Regions from separate parts of the Arthrobacter sp. ERGS1:01 genome, predicted to be linked through region 4. Evidence: riboswitches for the same ligand, from Rfam matches in the RefSeq annotation. Region 4 holds a riboswitch; each other region holds the start of a gene.

Region 1 (3,839 bases), 2.0 Mb from region 4:
TTCGAGGCCCACGGACAGGCGCACCAGGCCCGGGCGGACACCTGCTGCGAGCTGCTCCTCCGGGGACAGCTGGGCGTGCGTGGTGGATGCCGGGTGGATCACCAGCGAGCGGACGTCGCCGATGTTGGCAACGTGCGAGTGCAGTTCCAGGCCGTCCACGAAGCGCTTGCCGGCCTCGGCACCGCCCTTGATGTCGAAGGCGATGACGGCGCCGGTGCCCTTGGGGCCGTACTTGCGGCCGCGCTCAAACCACGGGCTGGACGGGATCCCGGCGTAGGCCACGGCCTCGACGTTCTCGTTTTCCTCCAGCCAGGTGGCGACGGCGACGGCGTTGCTGACGTGGCGGTCCACGCGCAGGCTCAGCGTCTCGATGCCCTGGGCGATCAGGAACGCGTTGAAGGGGGCGACGGCGGAGCCGAGGTCACGCAGGAGCTGAACGCGGGCCTTGAGGATGTAGGCGAGGTTGGCGCCCAGCGCGCTGCCGACGCCAAGGTCACGGGCGTAGACCAGGCCGTTGTAAGTCACGTCGGGGGTGTTGAAGCCGGGGAACTTCTCCGGATCGGCCGCGAAGTCGAACTTGCCGCCGTCGACGATCACGCCGGCAATCGCGCTGCCGTGGCCGCCCAGGTACTTGGTGGCGGAGTGGATGACGATGTCCGCGCCCCATTCCAGCGGGCGGATCAGGTACGGGGTGGCCAGGGTGTTGTCCACGAGCAGCGGCACGCCGGCCTCGTGGGCGATCGCGCTGATGTTTTCCAGGTCCAGCACGTCCTGGCGCGGGTTGGAGACCACTTCGCCGAAGAATGCCTTGGTGTTGGGGCGGACGGCGGCGCGCCATTCGTCCAGGTTGTCGGGGTCGGCGACGAACGTGACCTCGATGCCCAGACGCTTGAGGCTGTGCGCCAGCAGGTTGTAGGTGCCGCCGTAGATGCTGGGGCTGGAGACGATGTGGTCCCCGGCCTGGGCCAGGTTCAGGATGGCGAACGTGGTGGCGGCCTGGCCGGAGGACAGCAGCAGGGCGGCCACACCGCCTTCGAGGCTGGCGATCCGCTGTTCCACGGCGTCCTGCGTGGGGTTGCCGATGCGGGTGTAGATGGGTTCCAGCTCGGCCAGGGCGAAGCGTGCGGCGGCGCTTTCGGCCGACGGGAACACGAAGGATGAGGTCTGGTAGATCGGCAGGGCCCGCGCACCGGTGGCGGCATCGGGCTCCTGGCCTACATGGATCTGGCGGGTTTCAAAGGACCAGGCATTGTTCATGGGAAGATTCCTTCACACTAGAGGCCGGCAATGACAAGGCCCACCATGCGTCGGTCATCGACGGGTGGGCCTGCTGTCGCTGCGGCCCGCGCTTGCACTGCGGCCGGACGGCCCAGTGCCAGGTCTTCACCCGGGGCACCCCACCGCGGTGGAGGGTTGCCGGTCAGCGAGCCGGGGCTTGTCGCTGACACTCATGACCTGTTTCCAGTGTGGGAGATACCCCGCCGCCCGTGCAAGATTGTGACGGCTTTATGACTTCTGCCGAAGAAGTGCTTGAAAATGCAGTCCAAGAGGGGAAAATGTCGAACTTCCAGCCGAAGATGCGCCATTTCCCCCTCGATAGACGCCTAGCCCTTCTTTCCCAGTCCCGCGCGGCGCAGCGCCTCGGCCATGGCCGTGTTGGCCGGTGCGGGTGCCGCCTGCGGAGTTCGCGACTGTCCGCCTGCCGGTCGGGCTTGTCGAGACCGGTCTTGTCGAGACCGGTCTTGTCCGGGTCGCCGGCCTTCGCGCGGCTCCTCCACGGGCTTCCCCGGCTTGCGTCCCGGGGCTCGGGAGCCGGCGTCGTTCCCGGGGCTTGCGGCCTCGTCATCCAGGCGCAGGGTGAGGGAGATGCGCTTGCGCTCGGGCTCCACCTCCAGGACCTTCACGCGCACCACCTGGCCGGACTTGACCACGGAGTGCGGGTCGGAGACGAAGTTGTTGCTCATGGCTGAGACGTGGACCAGACCGTCCTGGTGCACGCCGATGTCCACGAACGCGCCAAAGGCGGCCACGTTGGAGACGGTGCCCTCCAGGATCATGCCGGGGCGCAGGTCGGTGATTTTCTCGATGCCGTCGGTGAATGACGCCGTTTCGAAGCGGGGGCGCGGGTCCCGGCCGGGCTTTTGCAGCTCGGCCACGATGTCCTTGACGGTGGGCAGGCCGAATGAGCCGTCCACGAAGTCGGCCGGGTTCAGGCCGGCCACGGCGCCCACGCCGCCGGAGATTTCGGCCGGCGCGGCCCCCGCGGCGGCGAGGATCTTCCGGGCCACCCCGTACGCCTCGGGGTGGACACTGGAGGCATCCAGCGGCTCCGCTCCCCCGGTGATGCGCAGGAAGCCGGCGCATTGCTCGTACGCCTTGGGACCCAGTCGGGCCACCTTGAGCAGTTCGCGGCGCTTGCCGAACGGGCCGTGTTCGTTGCGGTGCGCCACGATGTTTTCGCTCAGCAACGGCCCGACGCCGGCCACCCTGGCCAGCAGCGCCGGCGACGCAGTGTTCAGGTCCACGCCCACGGCGTTCACGCAGTCCTCGACGACGGCGTCAAGGGAGCGTTCCAGCTTGGCCGGGGTGAGGTCGTGCTGGTACTGGCCCACGCCGATCGACTTCGGATCGATCTTGACGAGTTCTGCGAGCGGGTCCTGGAGGCGGCGGGCAATGGAGACGGCGCCGCGCAGCGAAACGTCCATGCCGGGCAGTTCGGCACCGGCAAGCGCCGACGCCGAGTAGACGGAGGCGCCCGCCTCGGAGACCACCAACTTGGCCACCGGCACGGACGGATCGAGGCGCTTGAGCTCGGCCAGGAGTTCGGCGGCCAGTTTGTCGGTCTCCCGGCTGGCCGTGCCGTTGCCGATGGCCACGAGCTCCACCTTGTGCCTGCGGGCCAGTTCCACGAGCGTGGCCAGGGATTCATTCCAGCGGCGGGCGGGGGCGTGCGGGTAGATGGTGTCGGTGGCGGTGACCTGTCCGGTACCGTCCACCACGGCCACCTTCACGCCCGTGCGCAGGCCCGGGTCAAGGCCCAGTGTGGCCCGGTTTCCGGCGGGTGCTGCCAGCAGCACGTCGCGCAGGTTGGCGGCAAAGACGCGCACGGATTCCTCCTCGGCGGCCTGGAACAGGCGCACGCGCAGGTCCACGGACAGCCGGGTCAGGATGCGGGTGCGCCAGGCCAGCCGGGCACCGGTCATGAGCCAGGTGTCGGCAGACCGGCCGGATTCGGCAATGCCGAGCGAGTGCGCCACGGCGTTTTCGTAGCCGGCGCGGGCCCGGGCCGCCGCGTCGGCGTCGCGGACGTCCGCCTCGGCGAGGTCCAGGGACAGCACGCCTTCCTTCTCGCCGCGCAGCAGTGCCAGGATCCGGTGGCTGGGCAGCGTGTGGGGAGGCTGGGCAAAGTCAAAGTAGTCCTTGAACTTTTCCCCGGCCGCGTCCTTTCCGGTTTTGACGGCGGAGCGCAGCCGGCCCGTTTTCCACAGCCGTTCGCGCAACTCCCCGACGAGGACGGCGTCCTGCCCGGCCCGCTCGATCAGGATGGCGCGGGCACCGGCCAGCGCGTCGTCGGCCGAGGCCACGGCGTGCTCCGGGTTCAGGTATCCGTCGGCGGCGACGGCCGGGGCCAGGGCGGGGTTGGCCAGCAACGAATCAAGGAGCGGTTCCAGCCCGGCTTCACGGGCGGCGTCGGCCTTGGTCTTGCGCGTGGATTTGTACGGCAGGTACAGGTCCTCAAGGTCGGATTTCGTGGCGGCGCCCTCGACGGCGGCCCGCAGCGAGGCGGTGAGTTTGCCGAGTCCGTGGATGGTTTCCAGCACGGTCCGGCGCCGGGCCTC
Region 2 (3,839 bases), 1.5 Mb from region 4:
AATCTGGGCGCGTATCTGTCCACGTACGACGACGACGCCCTGGACGGCGCGCTGGCCACCCTGGGTGCCGTGCCCGGTTTCCGGCCCTCGATCACCGAATGGGCCCGTGCGGCGCAGGCGGTCCTGGCCGGGTATCCGTCGGGTGCGCCGAGCATCGGCATCCCCACCTGGTTCTACGGCCACGAACCGCCCAATGTGTTCGCCACCCACATCGCCAAGTACTTTGCGAACTCCATCCGGGAGGCGGTCCTGCTGGCACGCTCCAATGGCGGGATCATCTTCCTGCCCGGCGCGGCCGGCACGGTGCAGGAGATCTTCCAGGACGCCTGCGAGAACTATTACGCGGCCGACGGCGCCGTCACCCCGATGATCCTGGTGGGCAGGACGCATTGGGAGCAGGAATTGCCCGTGCAACCGCTGTTGGCGGCGCTGGGGCGGGGCCGGGCCATGGCGGCGAATGTGCACGTCGTCGAAACCGTCGACGAGGCGTGCGCGGTGCTCGCCTCCCGGCCCACCCTGTTGCAGTAGCTGCTAGCCGATGACCGATCCGAACAGCAGGCCCAGCACGTAGGTGGCCGCGGCTGCACCCATGCCGATGCCCAGCTGGCGCAGGCCACGCCACAGCGGTGATGCCCCGGAGAGCAGGCCGACGACGGCGCCCGTGCCCATGAGCGTCAGGCCCACCAGGGCGCAGGACAATGCCAGGGCGCCGATGCCCGTCATGCCGAACAGGAACGGCAGGATGGGGATGATGGCGCCGGAGGCGAAGAAGCAGAAGCTGGAGCTTGCCGCACCCCAGGCGGTGCCCAGGGTTTCGTGGTCGTCGGCTTCCTCGAACTTGTCCGGCTGCAGGGACAGGCTGGGGTCGCAGTCGCAGGTGAACTGGCCCATGCGTTCGGCTGCCCGGTGCTCGGCCGTTTCACGGGACATGCCGCGGGCCAGGTAGACCAGCACCAGTTCGTTGTTCTCGAGGTCCAAGGACGGTGCCGCGGACAGCGTGACCTGGGTGGGGAGGGAGGCGTCGAGCAGTTCGCGCTGGGACCGGACGGAAACAAACTCCCCGGCACCCATGGACAACGCCCCGGCCAGGAGCCCGGCGATGCCGCTGAACAGGACCACCTGGCTGCCCACGCCGGTGGCCGCCATACCCATCACCAGGGACAGGTTGCTGACCAGGCCGTCGTTGGCGCCAAAGACGGCGGCCCGGAACGAACCGGAGAGCCGGTTGCGCCCGCGCGTGGCAAGCCCGCGGACCACTTCCTCATGGATCGCCTCGTCGGCGGCCATCGCATCGGTGGCGTCGACGTCGGACGCGTAGGGGGAGCGGGATTCGGAGCGCTGCGCCAGGGCCAGCACAAAGACGGAGCCGAAGCGGCGGGCCAGCAGGCCCAACAGCCGGTTGCGGGCCGAAGGGTGCACGGCATGGTCGGCATGTTCGCCGAGCAGGTTCAGCCAGTGCTGTTCGTGCCGGCCTTCGGCCTGGGCCAGGGCCAGCAGGATGGCTTTTTCCTCGCCGTCGCGGCGTTGGGCAAGATCACGGTAGACGGACGCTTCGGCCCGTTCATCGGCCAAATATTGTCGCCACCGCTTGATTTCAGCGGGGGTGGGTACACGCTCGGGCATGATGGGATCTCCTCAAGTCAGCCCTCACTGTAGCGCGAATCGGCGCGGTTTTTCGGCCGGTACTCCTTGGGAAAAAGTTTCGGCGCACCGCATTTTCGCGGTCGCTTAGAACCGCTGGAGTTTGAAGCCGAGGCCCCGGCCGGAGCGGACTCCGGTCTGCGCCACGGTGACCACCAGGGTGCCGATTTCCGGGATCCAACGGGCCGGGCGCACGGCCTGCGCGAGGGCGTCGAGGAGCTGGGCGGGCTCGGCGGACCAGTAGGCGTGGTGCCCGGCAGGGGTGTGGAAGGCGACCGTGCCAAGGTTGGCGTCCACGGCGGGCAGCACGGGAATGCCGGGTGCGGCAGGGGCTGCTGCGGCGGGCGCGGGGGAGGTGCGGCGGGTGCGGTTAACGGAAAGGACAGTCATCATCAAGGCCTTTGGGAGTGCTCTTACCCGCGGATCCAGTCACCGCTGGTCACTTCCTCATCCGAGCCACCCTGCGAACATGGGGTTGGCGTGCGGCCAGTCGGAGCTTGGCGCCGCATCTCTTGAAGCTGCTCACAAGGCTACTGCCTTAAAGCGCGTGGGCGGTGGTTTGCGTAATAAATTACGCAAACCACCGCCCCAGCCGCTCCCACTGCTCGCAAGCTCGCAGCGGGCCCCTCGCGGCTGTGGGCCCAAAAATGTGGCTCCACCGCACGGGGGCGTGTGCCTGGTTAGCCGTTGACGACTGACTTGATGTCGTCGGCGTTGGAGTCCGTGGCCGCAGCGGCCAGGCGGTCGTCCCAGCCCTTGCGGATGTGGGCCGGGGTGGGCGGGCTCAGCAGCGACACTACTACGTAGACCACCAGGGAGGCGGCCAGGCCGAAGTAGATGGGTTCGTTGGCGTAGATGCCGTCGTTGAACGGGTCGAGGCTGTGCAGCACGCCGGTGCCGTAGAGGACCAGCAGGCCCAGGGTGACCGCGCAACCGGCGGCCATGGACCAGGCAGCGCCCAGTCCCGTGCCGCGCTTCCAGACAAGGCCGCCGATGATGGCCACGAGCAGGCCGCCCACCAGGATGTCGTAGGCCACGGTCAGGGCAAACACGACGTCGGAGGCGAGGATGGAAATCAGCACCACCAGCAGGCCCAGGCCCAGCACGTACATGCGGTTGCCCTTGATGTCGTGCTCGGGGTTGGAGGAGTCGGAGTTGTCGATCTTCTTGCCGAACCAGCTGGCCACGAACGGGACCACGTCGGCGCGGGCCACGGTGGCGGCGGCGATCAAGGCGCCGGAGGCGGTGGACATCATGGCGGCCACGGCGGCGGCCATGACCAGGCCGCCGATGCCGATGGGCAGGATGTTGGTGGCCACCTCGGCGTAGACGGCGTCCTTGCCGAGTGAGGCAACGTCAATGTGCGGCAGTGCCACGCGGGCGGCGAGGCCGATCAGGGCGCCGGCCACACCGTACAGGATGCAGTAGATGCCGGCCGTGGAGCCGCCCCAGCGGGCCACCGTGGGGTTCTTGGCGGTGAAGACGCGCTGCCAGATGTCCTGGCCGATCAGGATGCCCAGCGTGTAGACCACGAAGAACGTCACGATGGTGCTGACGCCGATCCCGTCCCACTGGAAGAAGCTCGCGTCGAGGCGGGACTTGATGCCGTCCAAGCCGCCGGCGGCGTTGAAGGTGAAGGGGAGCATGAGGAAGAAGATGCCCACGGTCTTGATGATGAACTGGACCTGGTCGGCCAGGGTGATGGACCACATGCCGCCAATCGTGGAGTAGACCAGCACAATGGCGCCGCCCACCGCGATGGCCAGCCAGCGCTCCCAGCCAAACAGCACCACGAAGATGGTGGCGTAGGCGCCCGTGGACGTCGCGGAAATCATGATCGTGTAGGCGAGCATCACGATGCCGGAAGCCTTGGTGGCTTCCTGGCCGTAGCGCAGGCTCAGCATCTGGGAGACCGTGTAGATCTTCAGCTTTTGGATGGTGCCGGCAAAGAGCAGGCTCAGCAGCAGCACGCCCACGCCAATAGCGACCACGAGCCACATGCCGGAGATGCCGAACTTGTAGCCAAGCCCGACGCCGCCCACGGTGGAGGCGCCGCCGAGGACGACGGCGGCCATGGTGCCCGTGTAGAGGAAGGGGCCAAGGCGGCGGCCGGCCACGAGGAAGTCGCTGTTGTTCTTGGTGCGCGACTTACCCCACCAGCCAAAGGCCAGCATGGCCACCAAATAGATGACGACAAT
Region 3 (3,839 bases), 990 kb from region 4:
GCCATGGTGGAATCCGGCAAAGGCTCTTCCCGCACCTGGGCCATCCTGTTCGGCGCCATCAGCGTCATTGCCGGCGTCGTGATCCTGGCCGTCCCGGTGTGGTCGGCCCTGTGGCTGCTGACCATGACGGCCATCCTGCTGATCGTGCTGGGCCTGCTGGGCCTTGTGCGCGCCTTCACCTTTGGCCGCGGCGTGCTGACCCAGCTGGGCTGATGCGCTTGGGGAGGCACAAGGTTGGGGGTGCGGGTGGGGACTAAGCTCTAAGGCATGACTGTTTTGGTGTTTATTGATCCCGCGCGCCCGGATGGGCGCATCGCCGACGCCGACGCCCCCGTGCTGTTGGCCACCGATCAGGGCGTCACCCGCGGCGACGGCATCTTTGAATCCCTGCTGGCCGTCAACGGCGCACCCCGCAAGGTCCAGGCGCACCTTGACCGGCTCGCCACCTCCGCGCGCACCATGAGCCTGGACCTCCCCGCGGACGACGCCTGGCTCCGCGCCATCGCGACGGCCGTGGCCACCTTTGAAACCGCCTCGCCGCAGCAACCGGACGAGCACGGCAACACCAACGTCATCTTGAAACTGATCGTCACGCGCGGTCCCGAGGGTGCCAACTCCCCCACCGCGTGGGTGCAGGCGTCGCCCGTGCCGGCGCTGCTGGCCGAGCAACGCGCCAAGGGCCTTGATGTGATCCTGCTGGACCGCGGCTACGACAGCACCGTCGCCGCCCGGGCGCCGTGGCTCCTGCTGGGCGCCAAGACGCTCTCCTACGCCGTCAACATGGCCGCCCTCCGGCACGCCCACGAGCAGGGCGCCGACGACGTCATCTTCACCAGCAGCGACGGCCACGTGCTGGAGGGGCCGACGTCGTCAGTCCTGTTGGCGCACATCAAGGACGACGACGGCACGCCCGTCAAGCGCCTCATCACGCCGAACCTGGACAGCGGGATCCTGCCCGGCACCACGCAGGGCGCGTTGTTTGCCGCAGCCAGGGACGCCGGCTGGGAGCTGGGCTACGGACCGCTGCTGCCGGCGGATCTGCTCGACGCCGACGCCGTATGGCTTATTTCGAGCATCCGGCTGCTGGCGCCCGTCACTACGATCGACGGCGCCGAAATCGGCACGGCCGGTGTCAGGGCCGCCCTGACCGCCGAGCTGGCGGCCCTGCTGGCCCAAACCCACTAGGCGTCGAAGGCCCGCTACGAGACGGCCGCGCTCCGGCGCTGCGCGGAGTGGGCGGGTGTCACGGGCGGCACCAGGGGGTGGAGCTTGTTGCCGAGCAGGATCAGCACCGTGCTGGTGGCAATGAACGCGACCGCAATGAGCACGCAGGTCACCGCGACTGAGCCGTAGCCGCCGTTGGCCGGGTTCAGGAACGGGTACGCGTACCAGTTGATGGCCGCGCCGCGGATCAGCGAGTAGGCAAGGTACGCCAGGGGGAAGACCACGGCGACGCCGAGCCGGCTCAGCGGGATCCTCAGGCGCGGGGACTGGACCAGCCAGTCCAGCACCACGGCAATGGGCATCACGTAGTGCATCCACGTGTTGATCCACGGCAGCAGCGAGCCGAGGTCGACGTTGCGCAGCAGGGCGCTGAAGACGATCCCCACCAGGGCCATGCAGACCACCGACACGCAGCGCAGCACCTGCCACAGCGGGCCCAGTTCCTTCCCGCGCCAGATCAGCACGGCCTCCACCATGAGCACTACGGCGGCCAGCAAATTCCCCAGGTTCGTGAAGTAGCTGAAGAAGTTCACCACCGGGAAACCATTTGAAATGTGGATGCTTAGCTGGGTGCCCATGGCGATCAGGGTGACGGCACCGAGCAGGAATCGCAGGGCGGCAAGGGTGCGGCGTGTTGTCATGGCAACATCCTGCCATTGCGAGTACCCGAAATGCGTATTTGAAATGTAAATGCAGCCTGTCATGTTGCGCCACATTCTCCGTCATGGTTGCCCGCCGGGCGCTGGGGATGTGTTATTTTTCAAGTGAGTAACGAGTTCCAGCGCCAAGCCCTGACTTGCTGGACGGCAACCCTCTTTTCGGCGGGGTGCCTCAGGTGACTACTCGGCAAACCCGGCGACCAGCGGCCGCGGCTTGCAAGCGAGACATGCGCCTCTTTTGCTCCCTCCGTGTTGGCTGCGGAGGGCACGGAACGAGCACCCGCTTGCAGGGCCGTCCGCCTGCACTTGAGGAGTACACATGTCCGCAGAAGATTCCCCCTGGCCTACCGGCTCATCACCGGCCCCGACGACCGCTCCTTTTGTGAACGGATCTCCGCCGCCCTCGCCGAGGGCTATGTGCTGCACGGCAACCCGGCCGTCACGTTCAACGGCACCTCGGTGATCTGCGCGCAGGCCGTGATCCTCCCGGCAGCCGTGGCCACCTCCGACGCCGCCGTCGCCGACGCCGTGGACGCGCTGGATGCCGATCTTGAGTTCGACGGCGAGGGAATCGCGTGAGCTACGCCGGGGACCTCGCCCCCGAAACCGCCTGGGAAAAACTCGCCAACGGCGCCGTGCTGGTGGACGTGCGCACCGAGGGCGAATGGGCGCACATCGGCGTCCCGGACGTATCCGCATTGGGCACGGAGCCGGTCTTCATCCAGTGGAACCTCGCCTCCGGCGCCCCGAACCCGGCGTTCCTTGAGGAATTGGCCGCCGCCGTTCCGGCCGAAAAACCATTGGTGGTGCTGTGCCGCTCCGGCGCCCGGTCCATCGCGGCGGCCGAGGCCGCCACGGCCGCCGGCTACACGGCGTTCAACGTCCTTGAGGGTTTTGAGGGCGTCCCGGACTCCTACGGCGACCGCGTGGTCAACGGCTGGAAGAACCGCAAGCTGCCCTGGAAATAACGCCCGCCGGCGCCCCCTCCACACCACCATCAGCGAAAGCTAAGGAAACACAAGCACTTGAGCAACTTTAATGAGCACGCCGCCAGCTGGGCCGAGGACACCCAGGCCGTCCGGGGCGGGCTGGACCGCAGCAACTTCCAGGAGACCTCCGAGGCCCTGTTCCTGAACTCCGGCTTCGTCTACGAATCCGCCGAGGCCGCCGAGCAGGCCTTCACGGGCGAGGTGGACCGCTTCGTCTACTCCCGCTATGGCAACCCCACGGTGGCCACGTTCCAGGAGCGGCTGCGCCTGCTCGAGGGCACCGAAGCCTGCTTCGCAACGGCGTCGGGCATGTCCGCCGTCTTCACTGCCCTCGGCGCGCTGCTGGCCGCCGGGGACCGCGTGGTGGCGTCCCGGTCGCTGTTCGGCTCCTGCTTCGTGATCCTGAACGAACTGCTCCCCCGCTGGGGCGTGGAGACCGTGTTCGTGGACGGCCCGGACCTGGAGCAGTGGCGCGAGGCGCTTTCCGTGCCGACCACGGCGGTGTTCTTCGAGTCGCCGTCGAACCCCATGCAGGAGATCGTGGACCTGCAGGCCGTGTGCGATCTGGCCCATGCGGCCGGCGCCAAGGTGGTGGCCGACAACGTGTTCGCCACTCCCCTGTTGCAGCGCTGCGGCGACTTTGGCGCGGACGTGATCGTGTACTCCGGGACCAAGCACATCGACGGCCAGGGCCGGGTGCTGGGCGGCGCCATCCTGGGCACCAAGGAGTTCATTGACGGTCCCGTCAAGAACCTGATGCGGCACACCGGTCCGGCGCTGTCCTCCTTCAACGCGTGGGTGCTCACGAAGGGCCTGGAGACCATGAGCCTGCGCGTGGCCCACTCGAGCGCCAACGCGCTGGCGCTGGGCGAATTCCTGGAGGCGCAGCCGCAGATCCGCTGGGTCAAGTACCCGCTGCTGCCCTCCCACCCGCAGTACGAGCTGGCCAAGAAGCAGATGAAGGCCG
Region 4 (3,839 bases):
TCCACGGCGTCCCGGATGGCCCCGGCGCTGTTTGCGAGCCAGTCGAGGGACTCCTGCGGGTAGCCCGGACGCACCTGTTCGTAGTGTTCGCCGCCTTCCAAGAAGGCGTCAGCCATTTCAATCCGTCGTGCCCCGTCAAAGACCGGTCCGCCCGCGCCTGCCATCATGCTCCGTACCGTTGGTTGTGCCGTTTCGCAGCTCCAACTTTATCCCGGGTGGCCGGGTGCAGACCGTTGAGGGGAGATGCCCCCCCTCAACGGTCTGGCGGTCAGTCGGTGGTGCAGGGGGCGGCGCCCGCCGTGCCGGGGGTGTTGGGCGCCCAGGCCGGGTAGCTGCGCGAATCGTTGGCGGGCACCCAGCGGCCGGCGTCCACCACGTAGTCCCAGCCCAGGCCGTCCGCCAGGAGCGTCCGGATCCCGGCGATCAGCCTGTCCGCGTCCTCGAGCCGGGAACCCACGCCAAAGCTGGCCCGCAAGGAGCCCGACGGCAGGCCCAGGCGGCGCAGCAGGGGGTGGGCGCAGAACTTGCCGTCCCGCACGCCCACGCCGTGTTCGGCCGACAAATAGGCTGCCACGAGTCCGGCGTCGTAGCCCTCCACCGAGAAGTTCACGACGCCGATGCTGCCGGCGTTAGGGTAGGTGTCGGCGTCGCTGAACAGGTGATGCACCGTGACGCCGTCGGTCTCGGACAGTCCCGCCACCAGGTGGGAGCGCAACTGCTGTTCGTGGGCGTGCCATTCGTCGGCGTCGAGCCCGGCCAGCACCTGGGCGGCCCGGGCCAGGGTGGCGGCACCCAGGACGTTGGGGGAGCCGGCCTCGTGGCGGGCCGGGCCCTCGGTCCAGCGCACGGATTCCAGCCGGACGTCCTTCACGGCGCCGCCGCCGGCCAGGTGCGGGGTGCCGGCGTCGAGCCAGTCGGGCCGGCCCACCAGCACGCCGGAGCCGAACGGGGCGTAGAGCTTGTGGCCGGAGAACGCCAGGAAGTCGATCCCGTCGCGGGCCATGTCGATGCGCCGGTGCGGGGCGAGTTGGGCGGCGTCGACCACGATGCGGGCGCCGTACTGATGGGCCAGGGCGGCAAGCTCGGCAACGGGGAGAACCTCACCCGTCACATTGGATGCGCCGGTCACGGCCAGCAGCACCACGTTTCCGGCCCGCAGTTGTGTCTCCACACGGGACAGCGTCGAGGCAAGGCTCTGCCCGGCCACCACCGAGCGGTGCGGCAGGCCCTGCCATGGCAGCAGGTTGGCGTGGTGTTCGATGTCCAGGTACAGGACCTCGCCGTGGGCGTTGGAGACGCCTTCCGTGAAGCCGTTGCCGGCAAGCAGCGACTGCACGCAGCCGGCCAGCAGGTTCAGCGAATCGGTGGTGTTGCGGGTGAAGATGACGGTGTCATCGGCCCGGGCGCCCACAAAACCGGCCACGATGTGCCGGGCGTTTTCGTAGACGGAGGTGCTGACCTGGGAGGCGAAGCCCGCGCCGCGGTGGACGCTGGCGTAATACGGGAGCACCTCGGAGAGATGGGCGGCAACGTCCTCCACGGCCGGCGCCGAGGCGGCATAGTCAAGGTTGGCGTACCGGACGTGCCCGCCGTGAATCAACGGCGCGGCCAGCTCGCTGCCCACCACGGGCAGCAGGGGTTCGGCGGCGACGGGGGCTTTTTCAAGAATGGCAGAACTCATGAGGCTTCCTTAAAGGAAGGACTTCACGTGCGGCGCCGACGAAGGCGCCGGATGGGAAATCCGCGCTTGCCATGACCGCTCCGGCCTGGCCAGGTCGTCACCCGGGGCACCCCGCCGCGAAAGGAGGGTTGCCGGCCAGCAAACCGGGGTTTAGCGCTGGCACTCGTGACCTATGCAAAAAAGGCTAGCCGATTCGCCGCCTCCGCCATATTTATTACGTTGCTTAACGGCACGGCCGGAGTTAACCCGGCCGTGCCATGTCATCCCCTAGAGGAGGTCGTCCCAGCCCGGGTTCAGGCGGCGCAGCACATCCGTGTGCAGGATGGAGTTCGTGGCCAGGGCGTTGCCGCCAAAGGGGCCGTCCACGCCGTCGAGCGAGGTGAAGCGGCCGCCGGCCTCGGTGACGATCGGCACCAGGGCGGCCATGTCGTACAAGTTCAGTTCGGGCTCGCAGGCAATGTCCACGGCACCCTCGGCCACCATGCAGTACGACCAAAAATCGCCATAAGCGCGGGTGCGCCACACGTCGTCGGTCAGGCGCAGGAAATCGTCGCGGTTTCCGCGCTCGGCCCAGCCCGTCAGCGAGGAGTAGGAGAGCGAGGCGTCGGAAAGTTCGGAGACGTTGGAGACCCGGATGCGGGTGGCCGCGGCCAGCGACTTGCCCATGTAGGCGCCCGTGCCCTCGGCCGCCCACCAGCGCTTGCCCAGGGCGGGGGCGCTGACGACGCCGACCACGGGGCGTCCCTCATCCACCAGGGCGATCAGGGTGGCCCAGACGGGCACGCCGCGCACAAAGTTCTTGGTGCCGTCGATCGGGTCGATGATCCAGCGGCGCGAGCCGTGGCCGCTGCTGCCAAACTCCTCACCCAGCACGGCATCCCGGGGGCGGACCCGGGAAAGCTGGCTGCGAATCGACTCCTCGGCGGCCTTGTCCGCATCCGTCACCGGCGTCAGGTCCGGCTTGGTCTCAATCTTCAAATCCAGGGCCTTGAAGCGGGACATCGTCAGCGAATCGACGGTGTCGGCCAGGACGTGGGCCAGGCGGAGGTCGTCGTTGTACGTCTGGGGTGGGGTCGTCATATGCAACACGCTATCGGTAGTTGGGCGAATAGTGCGGATTGCCGGGAGCACCCCGCCGCAGACTAGTCGATCGTGCCGAGTTCCTTGGCCTCCGCGCGGCCCTCGGTGCGGTCGCTGGTGCCCAGAAGTCGGCGCAGTGACGCCAGCCGCGCCGGGCCCGCGTCGCCGGCGTGGCCGTCGGCCACCCACGGGTCCAGGCCGCAGTTGACGGCCGCGGAATCGTGCTTGCAGCCGCGTTCGCAGTCGTCGGTGCCCGGTTGAAGGTCGGGGAAGGCCTGCAGGATCCGGTCGGCGTCCACGTGGGCCAGGCCAAAGGAGCGGATGCCGGGAGTGTCGATGATCCACGAGCGCGGTTCGCCGTCCTGGAGCCGCAGCGCCAGGGCCGAGGAGGAGGTGTGCCGGCCGCGGCCCGTGACGGCGTTAACGCCGCCGGTGGCCCGCTGGGACCCGGTCAGTGCGTTGACCATGGTGGACTTTCCGACGCCGGAATGGCCCACCAGCACGCTGACCTTGCCGTCAAGGTATTCGCGGAGCTGTTCGACGGCGCCGCCGGCCAGGAGGGCGGAGTCGCCGTCGTTGCTGCGGGCGTCGATGGCGGACGCAGCGTCGGCCGCGCCCAGGGAGGCCGTGCGGCTGATGACCACGGTCATGTCCAGGTGTTCGTAGTTGGCCAGCAGCTCGGCCGGATCCTTGATGTCGGCCTTGGTGATCAGCAGGATCGGGGCGATCCCGGAGTCATAGGCGGCCACCAGGGCGCGGTCGATGAAGCCCGTGCGCGGTTCGGGGTTGGCGGCGGCCACCACGATGACCAATTGGTCGGCGTTGGCCACCACAACCCGCTCGATGGGATCGGTGTCGTCGGCACTGCGGCGCAGCAGTGTGCGGCGCGTCTCCACCCGCACCAGCCGTGCCAACGTGTCGGGGTTGCCGGTGGTGTCGCCGACCAGGGCTACGAAGTCGCCGGCCACCACGGGGGAGCGGCGCAGTTCGCGGGCGCGTGCTGCAATGAGGATCCGTTCCGTGGGCAGGTCCTCATCGACAATCGCGGTGTACCGGCCGCGGTCCACCGTGATGATCC

Evidence for each region. A riboswitch is a leader RNA that binds a small molecule or an ion and turns the genes downstream of it on or off. The one in region 4 is predicted to bind S-adenosylmethionine.
Region 1: another riboswitch for S-adenosylmethionine. It lies ahead of AL755_RS06790 (bifunctional o-acetylhomoserine/o-acetylserine sulfhydrylase); the one in region 4 lies ahead of AL755_RS16145 (aminotransferase class V-fold PLP-dependent enzyme).
Region 2: another riboswitch for S-adenosylmethionine. It lies ahead of AL755_RS04860 (hypothetical protein); the one in region 4 lies ahead of AL755_RS16145 (aminotransferase class V-fold PLP-dependent enzyme).
Region 3: another riboswitch for S-adenosylmethionine. It lies ahead of AL755_RS20625 (DUF1737 domain-containing protein); the one in region 4 lies ahead of AL755_RS16145 (aminotransferase class V-fold PLP-dependent enzyme).

The regions. Positions count from the first base shown of each region.
Region 1 is NZ_CP012479.1:655,856-659,694, reverse strand. Features, by position in the region: gene AL755_RS06790 (bifunctional o-acetylhomoserine/o-acetylserine sulfhydrylase) at 1-1,257, opposite strand, end outside; SAM riboswitch class IV at 1,341-1,456, opposite strand; gene AL755_RS06785 (Tex family protein) at 1,605-3,839, opposite strand, start outside.
Region 2 is NZ_CP012479.1:184,745-188,583, forward strand. Features, by position in the region: gene AL755_RS04850 (LOG family protein) at 1-528, shown strand, start outside; gene AL755_RS04855 (VIT1/CCC1 transporter family protein) at 532-1,623, opposite strand; gene AL755_RS04860 (hypothetical protein) at 1,729-2,031, opposite strand; SAM riboswitch class IV at 2,046-2,159, opposite strand; gene AL755_RS04865 (sodium:solute symporter) at 2,322-3,815, opposite strand.
Region 3 is NZ_CP012479.1:3,682,447-3,686,285, forward strand. Features, by position in the region: gene AL755_RS20610 (HdeD family acid-resistance protein) at 1-213, shown strand, start outside; gene AL755_RS20615 (aminodeoxychorismate lyase) at 268-1,185, shown strand; gene AL755_RS20620 (Pr6Pr family membrane protein) at 1,200-1,865, opposite strand; SAM riboswitch class IV at 1,992-2,112, shown strand; gene AL755_RS20625 (DUF1737 domain-containing protein) at 2,190-2,462, shown strand; gene AL755_RS20630 (rhodanese-like domain-containing protein) at 2,459-2,851, shown strand; gene AL755_RS20635 (O-succinylhomoserine sulfhydrylase) at 2,909-3,839, shown strand, end outside.
Region 4 is NZ_CP012479.1:2,689,825-2,693,663, reverse strand. Features, by position in the region: gene AL755_RS16150 (class I SAM-dependent methyltransferase) at 1-164, opposite strand, end outside; gene AL755_RS16145 (aminotransferase class V-fold PLP-dependent enzyme) at 269-1,681, opposite strand; SAM riboswitch class IV at 1,739-1,852, opposite strand; gene hisN (histidinol-phosphatase) at 1,949-2,761, opposite strand; gene rsgA (ribosome small subunit-dependent GTPase A) at 2,824-3,839, opposite strand, start outside.